4 regions of the Pseudoalteromonas sp. GABNS16E genome follow, and region 3 is predicted to be linked to each of the others. Evidence: predicted binding sites of a transcription regulator. Region 3 holds the regulator's gene; each other region holds the start of a gene.

The links. Region 3 encodes sigma-54, which starts transcription at its own class of promoters, with help from an activator protein. Its sites were predicted from a motif close to GTTGGCACGNNNNTNGNNT; they were not measured.
Region 1: PSI06_RS02965 (EF-hand domain-containing protein) is a predicted target of sigma-54. The motif match lies at 1,595-1,613, and genes of this name have one in related genera.
Region 2: flgJ (flagellar assembly peptidoglycan hydrolase FlgJ) is a predicted target of sigma-54. The motif match lies at 1,154-1,172, and genes of this name have one in related genera.
Region 4: PSI06_RS07075 (EF-hand domain-containing protein) is a predicted target of sigma-54. The motif match lies at 1,320-1,338, and genes of this name have one in related genera.

Annotation. Positions count from the first base shown of each region.
Region 1 covers NZ_JAQREZ010000004.1:28,354-31,510, reverse strand. The annotation lists gene PSI06_RS02975 (response regulator) at 1-544, shown strand, start outside; gene PSI06_RS02970 (PA4780 family RIO1-like protein kinase) at 563-1,417, opposite strand; gene PSI06_RS02965 (EF-hand domain-containing protein) at 1,672-1,947, shown strand; gene PSI06_RS02960 (hypothetical protein) at 1,959-2,411, shown strand; gene PSI06_RS02955 (MFS transporter) at 2,540-3,157, opposite strand, start outside.
Region 2 covers NZ_JAQREZ010000021.1:9,704-12,860, reverse strand. The annotation lists gene flgK (flagellar hook-associated protein FlgK) at 1-98, opposite strand, end outside; gene flgJ (flagellar assembly peptidoglycan hydrolase FlgJ) at 100-1,116, opposite strand; gene PSI06_RS10270 (flagellar basal body P-ring protein FlgI) at 1,251-2,345, opposite strand; gene flgH (flagellar basal body L-ring protein FlgH) at 2,357-3,040, opposite strand; gene flgG (flagellar basal-body rod protein FlgG) at 3,061-3,157, opposite strand, start outside.
Region 3 covers NZ_JAQREZ010000016.1:25,535-28,691, forward strand. The annotation lists gene lptB (LPS export ABC transporter ATP-binding protein) at 1-531, shown strand, start outside; gene PSI06_RS08775 (RNA polymerase factor sigma-54) at 601-2,100, shown strand; gene hpf (ribosome hibernation promoting factor) at 2,128-2,415, shown strand; gene PSI06_RS08785 (PTS sugar transporter subunit IIA) at 2,420-2,872, shown strand; gene rapZ (RNase adapter RapZ) at 2,892-3,157, shown strand, end outside.
Region 4 covers NZ_JAQREZ010000012.1:4,240-7,396, reverse strand. The annotation lists gene xthA (exodeoxyribonuclease III) at 1-482, opposite strand, end outside; gene PSI06_RS07080 (exonuclease III) at 725-1,156, shown strand; gene PSI06_RS07075 (EF-hand domain-containing protein) at 1,378-1,899, shown strand; gene scpB (SMC-Scp complex subunit ScpB) at 2,051-2,641, shown strand; gene rluB (23S rRNA pseudouridine(2605) synthase RluB) at 2,638-3,157, shown strand, end outside.

The DNA of each region.
Region 1 (3,157 bases), on a different contig from region 3:
TAATAAGCCAAGTGTTATTTTATTAGATATTATGTTGCCAGGGCAAAGCGGTATAGAGCTGTGCAAAGCGATAAGAAAGTTCTCTAATGTGCCCATTATTATGGTTTCGGCAAAGGTGGAGGAGATTGACCGGTTACTCGGACTTGAACTGGGCGCCGATGACTATATTTGTAAACCGTTTAGTTATGCTGAGCTGGTGGCGCGAGTAAAAGCAATTTTAAGGCGTGTTAATACCACAAAAGAACCGGTAAATAATGCCATGACACTGGATGAAAGTACTTACAGTGTAAACTATAAAAATAGCAGTATAGAACTAACTAATTTTGAATTTCAGCTATTTAAGCCCTTGTATTCTAACCCTAACAGAATCTATTCACGCGATAGCTTAATGGACACCATGTACGCAGACCAACGCATAGTTAGCCACCGTACTATAGACAGCCACATAAAAAAGTTACGTAAAAAGCTTGATGAAGTAACGCAAACCGACAGCGTTATTCAGTCGGTTTACGGTGTGGGCTATCGGTTTGTTCACCCTCAATAGCTAAACGTGAGCGCAGTTTTACTCATCGTCAGCGTTTTTAATACGCTCTAAACGGTCGAACTCTTCGTATTCGGCCGCTTGTATTTCATCGAGTACCGCATCTACGTCTGCAGATTCGTTACTGTCTTCAAATTCTCCGCTGAGCACAGTGTTTGGCGTTAAGCTGGCCTCTTCAAACAGTGCCCACATTTCTTTAGCGTAATGAGTGTTTAATAGGCTAGGTGCAAACTGCGCATAATAACGACGTATGTTGTTTACATCGCGCGTAAACATTGCTTGCGCACTGTTATTGGCTGCGGCGTTTACAGCTTGTGGAAGGTCAATAATTACAGGCCCTTTACTATCAACAAGTACGTTAAATTCTGATAAGTCACCGTGGATAATACCAGCGCACAGCATTAATTTAATATAATGAATCATCATACTGTACTGCTCAATAGCGTGTTGCTGCGTAAGGGTCACATGCCCTAACTGTGGAGAAACATCACCGTCTTCATCGCACACAAGCTCCATTAACAACACGCCATCAATACAGTAATAAGTGTCGGGAACTCTGACGCCAGCACGTGATAAACGTGAAAGCGCGTCTACTTCTGCATTTTGCCAAATTTCTTCTTCTAGTTGTCGCCCATAACTAGAGCGTTTACCCATGGCGCGGGCTTGGCGTCCGCCTCTTACTTTTCGGCCTTCTTGATACTGAGCTGCCTTTTTAAAGCTGCGTTTAACGGCATCTTTGTAGACTTTAGCACAGCGAATTTCGCCACCGCTGCGCACCACAAATACATCCGCTTCTTTACCGCTCATTAAGCGGCTTATCACTTCATCAATTAGGCCATCATCAACGAGTGGCTGGAGGCGTTTAGGTATTTTCACTGCGATACAACTAGAAAAATTGGAAGATTAAACATGTATGTTAATAAGTCCTTGGTATGTTAGCTCTCAAAACAGGTGTTGAAAGTGGTTTTAAGTAATTAGTTATCACAATAACCGAAATACCGAATAAGGTAAAAATAACATGATAAAAATCGGATTTATTTTTATTTCCTTATTGTTTGCACAATGTTTGCATTTTTTAAGCGTACTTTATATTCATACCCTTTATTAATATTTAACCCAAGGTGACCACGATGAAGCATTTTCCTACTTTTGCCGTTGCTGCATTATTATCAATGGCTTTTTCAGCCAATGTTGCAGCCAGAGGCGGTGATAACCCACCACCTAAACCTGACTTTTCAAGCATAGATGCAGATGGTGACGGTGTGATTAGCCTCGCAGAATTTAGCGAAAGTGCGCCACCGCAAGGCGATGCGCAAACTATTTTTGACGAAATAGATGCCGATGGGAATGGCGAAATTAGCGAACAAGAATTAAGTGAACACAAGCCACCACGCCGCGCACGTTAAGGGAGAAAAATATGATCAACAGTATTGGTAGCTCAGCGAGTTTTATGACTCAACAATCTAGCCAAGTAAGCGCTTTAACTTCAGAGCAAACTGAGTTTGTTAAAGAAACACTTGCAGAATTTGATGCACAAAACCTAAGCACGGAAGATGCGCAAAGCATTCAAGCCGCATTTGAAGAGCAGGGGATCTCGCCGACAAAAGAGTTGGCTGATTTAATGAGCGAACTTGATTTTGACGCTAAAAGTATTGGCGATGCAGGACGCCCTGAAGGGCAACGCCCGCCGCCACCGCCACAAAACTCATTAGAGTCTGTTGATACTGACGAAGTGGTTAGCTACTTAGATGAGTTATTAACTGAGTATTCAAGCCAGCTATCTGATGAAGATAAAGAATCAATTCTTTCATCGGTACAAGAAAAATTTGGCTTAAGTGAAGGTGATTCACTGCTAAATGTAACTGCTTAGGTGATATAACTTGAGGTAAAGCTGACTGTTTATCCTTAGGTCTTAAGTCCAAAGCCCGGCAATTATTTTGTTGGGCTTTTTTATTATACCAATTCGCTTAATTGATCACGTATTATTGCGCATTGGTATTACTCTGCTTGAGGCAAAAAAATCGCGCTAATAGCACCTAACAAACCGAGCAGGCTATACAACAGAATAAGCTGTGCGGTTGATAAAAATGCTTCTAAAAGCCCTATACTCCCTAACATTAAAAGCAAAATGCCAATTACAGTATTACTAACCGACACGTAATCAGTGCGTTTATTGCCTTGTGCCATATCCACTAAATAGGTTTTACGCCCGAGCCGTACGCCTTGATGAGCTATGCAAAGCAAAAAATAAAAACCAGGTATTACCCAAGCATATTCAAACAGCTGGCTATACCATGTGGCTATTACAAACACACTCACGCCGTTTATGGTGACAAGCAACGCACTTAATACAAGCACCTTTTGGCTAGAAAAATCGCTGAGTCTTCCCCATATTGGCCCAGAAATTAAACTTGCTAAGCCAGACACGGCTAAAAATACTGCCAATAATGAAAATTCAAACTGCTGAGAGCTTGCTAAAATAATATAAAAAGGCGCGCTTAGGGCTGAGCAAAGTAAAAAGGCGCGGGTAATTACAAAGTGTGCAAATTGTTTATCTTGATAAAGCAGCTTTAATTTACTTAGCGCATTTAAAAAGCCATTTTTACCGCCTTGTGT
Region 2 (3,157 bases), on a different contig from region 3:
TCGGTGTTTACATTGGTGATGTTTTTACTGGTCGTTTGCAACAGTTCAGAGCTTGAACGCACACCAGCACTGGCAATATTTAATAAACTAAACGACATATTACTTCACTCCTTGGGTAAACGCGCTTGTTGCAATATTTTTAAGCTCACTACTATTTAGCACTTTTTTTATTTTGCTCGCGTAATTAGGGTCCGTTGCATAGCCTGCTTTTTGTAGCGAATCTAAAAATTCGTTTGGCTGTGCTGTTTTTTGTAATGCTTCTTCGTAACGTGGGTTTTGCGTTAAAAAATCGACAAAGTCGTTTACGCTTTCTTTTATAGAATCATAAGCTCTAAAACTTGCTTGCTTTTTAACTGCAGCACCTTGCTCAAACTCTAAAGTGACCTTACTGGCCTTTTCACCCTGCCAACTTTTATCTGACTTAATATTGAATAAATTGTTTGAGCTATTACCATCACCTTTATTAATAATATGTTTACCCCAACCAGTCTCGAGGGCCGCCTGAGCGACCATCACTGCAGGGTTTAAACCTATTTTTTCGGCCGCTGTTTTGGCATGCTCCCACACTGCACTCACAAACTCTCCAGCATTATTAAATGTCGGTTGCTGTACAGGCTGTGTTGGGGTTTTAGTGTCTGTTGCTTCGCTGCTGAGGGCTAAGTCGTCTTTATTTACTTGCTCAACATTATTCAGTTCTTCGTGGGGTAGTTCAGAGCCTGCGCGTTTATCACTGATAAAGTCGTTGGTTGTTCTTAACACTGAGCCAGGCATAAAGTTTTCAGCCTCTGGAGAGAGCTGCTGCACAATTAAATCAGCCAAGCCTAAAGACCCATTTGATGAAAGCTCAGAAGAGAGCTGCTGATCGTGCATTTCTTCAAAAAACTTTACGCCGCTAGAATTAAATGGGCTGTCTTCATCTTCAAATGCTTCGTTAGCTTTACGCATACCTTTTAGAAGCATCTGCGTAAAAATAGCTTCAAATTGTGCCGCTGCTTTTTTTAGCGCCGCTTTAGAGGCATCAGTAGATGCATCACCGCTGTTTAAAGCGTCTTGACGTAAAGTATTAAGATTACTTAAATCAAAAAAGTTTTGCTTATCGAGGTGATTTGTTTCCATCAGCTTTTTGACACAAAAATGAATAATGCTTTAAGAAATGCAAAAATTGAGCCAAAGGAAGGTAACAGTAAAAAGCTTAAGTACCTTTTGAGTACTTAAGCTTTATTTAGAAGGGTAAATATTATAAAAAACAATTAAATAACAACAAGCTGTCCGTTAATTGCACCCGCTTCTTTAAGCGCTTCTAAAATAGCCATTAGGTCTCCAGGTGCTGCGCCTACTTCATTTATAGCACGCACTAAGTCATCTAAGCTGACGCCTGGGTTAAATACAAACGCACGAGAATCATCTTGGTTAACGTCAATAATACTTTGCTGTGTTACAACAGTTTCGCCTTCAGCTAACGGATTAGGCTGCGTTACATTTTGCTGTTCAGCAATAGTAACTGTCAGGCCGCCGTGGGTTATTGCCGCTGGCTGTAGCTTCACATTTTTGCCAATGACAATCGTTCCCGTACGTGAATTAACAATAATTTTGGCTGATGTGTCAGCAGGTTTAAACTCTAGGTTTTCAAGCGTTGATAAATAAGACACTCGTTGCGATGCATCACGCGGGGCAATAACGCGTACTGAGGCAGCGTCAATAGCTTGTGCACTATTAGGGCCTACCAAATTGTTAATTGTTGCTTCTAAACGTTTTGCCGTTGTAAAGTCTGGGCGGTTTAAGTTAAAAGTAATGTAGTCGCCTTGCATAAAAGGGCTTTTAACTTCGCGTTCAACAGTGGCTCCATTTGGTACGCGGCCGACGGTTGGGGTATTAATTACTACTTTGCTACCATCAAGCCCTTGTGCACCTAACCCCCCTACTATTAAGCTGCCTTGTGCTATGGCGTATACGTTACCATCAACCCCTTTTAAAAAAGTTTGAAGCAAGGTGCCGCCACGTAAACTCCCTGCACTGCCAATAGAGGAAACCGTAATATCAATTGTTTGCCCTGGCTTTCTGAACGGCGGCAGCTCAGCATGAACTGCCACTGCTGCTACGTTTTTAATTTTAGGGCTTTGTGTTGAAGGCAGCGTAATACCAAAACTGTTTAACATGCCCCTAAAACTTTGTTGCGTGTAAGAGTTTTGCTCCCCTGTACCAGGTAGCCCCACCACTAAACCATAACCTACCAATTGGTTGGCACGGACCCCTTCAACCATAGAGACATCTTTTATTCGTTCCGCGCTGGCAGAAAATTGCCAGCCTAGCAGTATGATCAAAATAAACGCTTTAATGCTATTCATACTACTACCCTCTAAAACGGAAATAACGAGCTACTGAAGAAACGTGTTAACCACCCTGGGCTTTGCGCCTCTTGTGTTTGCCCTTTACCTGAATACTGGATGCGGGCATTAGCAATTCTATTCGACTCAACCGTGTTATCGGCGCTAACATCTTGCGGACGAACTAGCCCTTCGAGCCTAATAAACTCTTCGCCAGTGTTAAGTGTTAGCCATTTTTCACCACGAATAACTAAATTACCATTGGGTAAAACACGCATAACATTTACAGAAATATCACCCACTAAACTGTTTGACTGATTTGATTTTGAGTCACCGGTAAATGATGAATCACTACCAATACCAAACTGAATACTGTCACCACCTATATTTACAGGTAAGCCACCTAATCCAATAATGGGGTCCAAACTGGCGTCGGTTTCTTTATCGGTTTCGGTTTTAGCGGCTTTTGTAGCTTGTGTTGACTCTTCAAGCTTAACGGTAATTATATCGCCGGTTCTAAGTGCTTTTTTGTCTGAATACAAATCATTAAATGTATTGGTGTTAAACAACGAACCCGTTGCAACAACAGGCTCTGCTACAGGCTCTGGGTACATGGGTGCGTAGTAGGGGTCATCTTGAACCACTTCACTATTTTGCGTAGAAACACAGCCACTTAAAAATAAGGTGCCTGCTGCAAATAAAATAACATTACGCATAACTATCCCCTTGTGCACGGTTATAACTGTTGATTGATGTAGCTCATCATTTCGTCAACGGCCGAAATTACTTTTGAGTTCATTTCGTAAACACGTTGAGTTTCGATAAGGTTAACC
Region 3 (3,157 bases):
GACATTACGTTATTACCTATGCACAGCCGCGCCCGCTTAGGCATTGGCTATTTGCCGCAAGAGTCATCAATATTTAGAAAGCTGACAGTTTATCAAAACTTAATGGCTATTTTAGAAACGCGTAAAGAGCTCAATAAAGCCGCACGAGAAGAAACGCTTAACAACTTACTTGATGAATTTAGTATTCAGCATATTCGCGATAGCCAAGGTATGGCGCTTTCTGGTGGTGAACGCCGCCGTGTAGAAATTGCCAGAGCACTGGCAGCGAACCCTAAATTTATTTTATTGGATGAGCCTTTTGCTGGTGTTGATCCGATTTCAGTGTTAGATATAAAGAAAATAATAGAACATCTTAAAAACCGTGGCATTGGCGTATTAATTACCGATCACAATGTAAGAGAAACCCTTGATGTTTGTGAAAAAGCCTACATTGTTTCTCATGGGGAGCTAATTGCATCTGGCACCCCAGAACACGTATTAAATGACAAAACTGTACGCGATGTTTATTTAGGCGAGCAATTTAGGCTGTAACATTTAAGCCACACCTACAAGCATCTGCTAATATTAATTATAACAACATAAAAGGATTGTTAGAGATACATGAGGCAATCATTACAGCTGCGCATGGGCCAGCAACTTACAATGACTCCACAATTGCAACAAGCGATTCGCTTGCTGCAGCTCAGTACATTGGATCTCAAGCAAGAAATACAAGAAGCACTTGATAGCAACCCGCTATTAGAAGTAGAAGAGCAAGATTACACGGAAGAGTCGGCTGGAAAAAATGAACAAAAAGCAGATACGGATGATGTAACCGTAAGCGCATCGGCTGACGATACAACCAGCGAGTACGAGCAAGACAGTGGCGAAGCTTTAAATAAAGACACCGTTAGCGATGATATGGCAATGGATGTAACTTGGGATGAGTACATGAGCGCAGCCCCTGCTGCATCCTCAGGCCCAATGCCGGAAGATGAGTCTATTTATCAAGGTGCCTCTACTGAAACGCTACATGAGTATTTAATGTGGCAGCTTCAGCTTACTCCTTTTAGCCCAACTGATGAAGCCATTGCTATTGCCATTGTAGAAGCTGTAGATGACTCGGGTATTTTAACGCTAAGTTGTGAAGAGATTTTAGAGAGCTTTAACCAAGAAAACGATGACGAAGTTGAAGTTGAACTTGATGAAATAGAAGCCGTTTTAAAGCGTATTCAGTTATTTGACCCTGTAGGTATAGCCGCGCGCAGTTTACAAGAGTGCTTGTGCATTCAGCTAAACCAGTTTGATAAAGACACCCCTTTTATAGAACAAACTAAAATGATCTTAACCGATCACATTGATCTATTAGCGGCACGCGACTATCGTACATTAATGAAAAAGACTAAGCTTAAAGAAGACGAGCTTAAAGAGGTCATGACCCTAATACATACCCTCAACCCAAAACCTGCAGATACAATAGTAAGGGAAGAGTCGGAGTATGTAATACCAGATGTGTCGGTTAAAAAAATAAAAGGCCGCTGGGTGGTAGAGCTAAATCCAGATAGCATGCCAAAAATACGCGTAAATAGTCAGTACGCGGCTATGTCACGTACCGTAAAATCAAGTGGTGATAGCCAATTTATTCGCTCTCACTTACAAGAAGCTAAATGGTTTATAAAAAGCCTTGAAAGCAGAAACGACACGCTGCTTAAGGTAACTAACTGTATTGTAAAACAGCAACAGGCATTTTTTGAACATGGCCCCGAAGCCATGAAGCCAATGGTTTTAAACGATGTTGCTGAAATGGTAGAAATGCATGAATCGACAATTTCGCGTGTTACTACGCAAAAATATATGCATACGCCACGTGGTATTTTTGAGCTTAAGTATTTTTTCTCAAGCCACGTAAGCACTGAAAACGGCGGCGAGTGTTCATCAACCGCAATACGTGCCCTAATTAAAAAGCTAATTGCCGCGGAAAACTCAGCTAAACCATTGAGTGATAGTAAAATTGCGGATATATTGGCAGAGCAAGGAATTAAAGTAGCTAGACGCACAATAGCAAAATACCGTGAATCGCTAGCTATTCCACCGTCAAATCAGAGAAAGAGTTTGATATAAGACGTAAAAAACAAAGAGGAAATGCTTATGCAACTAAACCTAACTGGTCGTCACGTAGAAGTAACTGATTCACTTAGAGACTATGTAAATAATAAATTTGCAAAGCTAGAAAGGCACTCAGATCATATTAGCAATGTGCATGTCATTCTCGATGTAGAAAAACTCAACCAAAAAGCAGAAGCGACTATTCATGTAAGTGGCGCAGATTTATTTGCCTCAACAGAGCACCAAGATATGTATGCCGCTATAGACTCGTTGATTGACAAGCTCGATCGTCAAGTCATAAAACATAAAGAGAAGCTTGCTAGACACTAATATTATGAAATTAAGTACATTAGTATGCCAGGACTGCAGCAAAGCTGCGGTCCTTTTTAGTAGTAAAAAAAGAATTTTAGAGTTTATCAGTGAGCTTGCTCATGAAAAGCTCCCCTACTTACCACAACAAGATATTCTTAATGCGCTGGCAAGTAGAGAAAAGCTAGGCAGTACTGGCATTGGCCGGGGTATCGCCATTCCTCATGGCAGAATGGGTGGCGTAGAAGAGCCGCTGGCTTTAGTACTTGTTAGCGACACGCCTGTTAACTTTGATGCTATTGATAACTGCCCTGTTGATATTTTTGTTGCACTCATCGTACCAGATGGCGATAACCAACAGCACCTAAAGACTCTGGCAACCATAGCTGATAAACTGAGCAACAAAGAATTTTGTAAACAGCTGCGTAGTGCTAAAACCGATGCAGAGCTGTATCAAGTAATTGTTGATCAATCGTAGTAAATACTAAGGGCTATAAATGGAGTTAATTATCATAAGCGGCCGTTCTGGTTCAGGTAAGTCGGTTGCTTTACGCGTGGTTGAAGATTTAGGCTATTATTGCGTAGATAATATTCCGGTCAACTTACTGCCCTCTTTAGTGCGAAGTGTTTCAGATAACTATGACAAAATAGCCGTTAGTATAGATGTTCGTAATATCCCCAAAGAACAAGACGAATTTAACGATATTCTCGAGTACCTTCCTGACTTTGCTAAACCCACACTGTTTTATTTAGATAGTGATGA
Region 4 (3,157 bases), on a different contig from region 3:
TCTAAGTCGGTGGGCGAAATATTGATATCGCCCATAACGATAACGTCTTCATCGGGCGTGTGGTTTGTTTCTAAATGGGTCATTAAATCTTTGTAAAACTGGCGCTTATAAGGGAATTTTGTTTCGTGATTTATATTATCGCCTTGTGGGAAATAACCATTCATTACCGTTAGGTCGCGGCCATTTTCTTGCTCAACTGTCACACTTATCATGCGTTTTTGTGCTTCTTCAGTGTCGCTGGCAAAACCTTTTAAGACCGATTTAGGCTCATTTTTGCATAACATTGCCACACCGTAGTGCGCTTTTTGACCATGAAAATAAACGTGGTAACCCATTTTTTGTACGTCCTCGAGAGGGAACGCCTCATCATGAACTTTAATTTCTTGCAAACCAATAATGTCTGGCTGGTGTTTATCTATAATTGCTTGTAACTGGTGTAAGCGAGCTCGCAGACCATTGATATTGAAAGAAATAACCTTCATAAAATTTACCTTTAATTAGACTCTGTTTTTTATAACTAAATTGTATCAGCAAATAAGCCTACATAACATGCTCGAAATGAGAAAATGGCTGCGCAAATGTTGATCAATTGGTGCGTAAAGTTTAAACATTGTAAATGCTTTATTAATTATTTAAATAAATAAAAAATTCAATTGATCTCGTAATTATTGAATATATAATGCGCAAAAATTACTTGTTTAGTCGTTCAAATAGGATCTCTCTCATGAAAACACAATTACTTTTAGCTACTGCTTTATTAGCCTCTGCGTCTGTATCAGCAAAAAGCAACACTTACTTTAGCCAAGATAATAAACTTGAATCTAAATTATGTGTATTAAGTGCAAATAAAGGCTTTAGCGCAGCGCGTAAAGAAGCAGCACAACACGGTGTATACTTATCGCGTTTTTCTAAAAGTGTTTTATGTAATGGTCAAGATATTCGCGACATTGCTAAAAAAGTAACGTCTAACCAAGCTGCTGAATCAAAAGTTGAAGTGTTTGCAAAAGATGCACACCAAGAAACACAGTTATGTATCACAGCGTTAAAGCAAGGCCTTGCGCCTGTTCGCCAAAAAATTGGTAACTTAAACTCATTAAAGTGTAACGGACAAAACGTAACTGAATTTGTAAAGCGTTACCAAAACGCAGCAATCTAATTGCGCGGTAACATGTAGATTAAAATAATGCCCAGTTTGTACTGGGTATTTTTTTGCAAAAATTACAAGGTATGCAGCAATCATTGCAAAGCTAAGTAATTGATTAATGTATATAAAACAAGCTAAATACACGTAACTTATTGATTGTTGGCGGCTTGTGCACTTTGGCATTGGACTTGTATTAGTTAAAGTGACATTTACTAACTACAAGGATACGTCTTATGAAAAAGTTAACACTCGCAACAACTATTTTAGCTTCGTTAAGTTTAGCCGCATGTGCCTCAAACCAAGGCCTTGAAAAAATCGATAGCGATTTTGCAAGTTTAGATAACGACAGTGATGGTTATATTTCAAAAGTAGAAGCAGATGACGATAGCATCTGGGGCCACTTTTCAAATATTGATACCAATATGGATAACGAGATCAGTCGTAAAGAATTTAACACTTACATGCAGTTAAATACCGGTAAGGTAGCGACTGACAGCGAAGTAAGTGAGTCGGCATTTAAAGCTAAAATAGCTAAATTTGATAAAATCGAAAATGATTTTAGAAGTTTAGATAACGACAAAAATGGTTACATCTCAGTAGAAGAAGCTGACGATGATGATATTTCAAACCATTTTGGTTACATGGATGGCAACAATGATAAACGCATCAGTAAAGGTGAGTTTAAAGGCTACATTAGCAAATACGGTAAAGCCGTTGCTGAAGATGATGCACTAAAGCATTATAAAAACAGCTAATATTAGCTAAATACGCTACACATAAGAGCCAGCATTAATTGCTGGCTTTTTTGTGCATTTAATTTGTTTTAAAAGCAGATATATTTTCCCCCTTTTGCGATGTTCTGTCATAATAGATGGCTACGTATTTTAAAGGGCAAAGCAAAATATTATGGCGGGTCGTCGAATTAGTGATGAACAATTAATTGAGATCATTGAAGCGGCTATATTTGTCGCAGACAAACCTTTTAGCAAACGCCACTTAAAAGATACTGTATTGGCTGATTTAGCTATTTCAATGTCACGAATTAACACTGCAATAGACGCTATACATACCCACTATCAAACACGTGGCATTAAGCTAGTTGAAGTAGGCAGTGGCTATCGCTTTCAAGCGTGTAGTAGTTTAAGCCCTTGGCTTAGTAATTTATGGCAAGAACGGGCACCTAAGTACTCTCGCGCACTACTAGAAACATTGTCGTTAATTGCCTACAGGCAACCAATAACGCGTGGTGAAATGGAGCAAGTACGAGGTGTAACAACCGGATCAGCAATTATTAAAACCCTCCTTGAGCGAGAGTGGGTTAAAGTAGTAGGGCATAAAGAAGTACCTGGTAAACCAGCGCTTTATGCAACAACAAAATTATTTTTAGATTATTTTTCGTTAACCGGTCTAGATGAACTCCCTGCATTGCCAGCGCAACAGGAAAGTAAAATAAACCAGTTATTAAGTGATCCTTCTGTGAGAGAACCATCCGAATGAGTATTCAAGGTGAAAAGTTACAAAAAGTCCTAGCCCGTGCAGGGGTAGGCTCACGACGTGAAATGGAAAAATACATTGATGCAAACCGCGTTAGTGTTAATGGTAAAGTGGCTAAATTAGGTGACCGTGTTGAGGAAACAGACTTAATACGTGTTGATGGCCACAGCGTAAAAATTGAAGAAAAAGCCGACCGTATTTGTCGTGTAATTATGTACAACAAGCCAGAAGGGGAGTTAAGTACACGTAAAGACCCAGAAGGACGTCGTACTGTTTTTGACCGTTTACCACGCATAGACGGTGAGCGTTGGATTGCTGTTGGTCGACTAGATATTAACACGGCAGGTTTAATGTTATTTACCAATGATGGTGAGTTAGCGAACCGCTTAATGCACCCAAGTTATGAAGTTGAGCGTGAATATTCAGCCCGTGTATTTGGTGAAGTGACCAATGAAACCATTAAAAACCTAACGCGTGGCGTAGAGCTTGAAGATGGTCCTGCTAAATTTTTAACGGTTA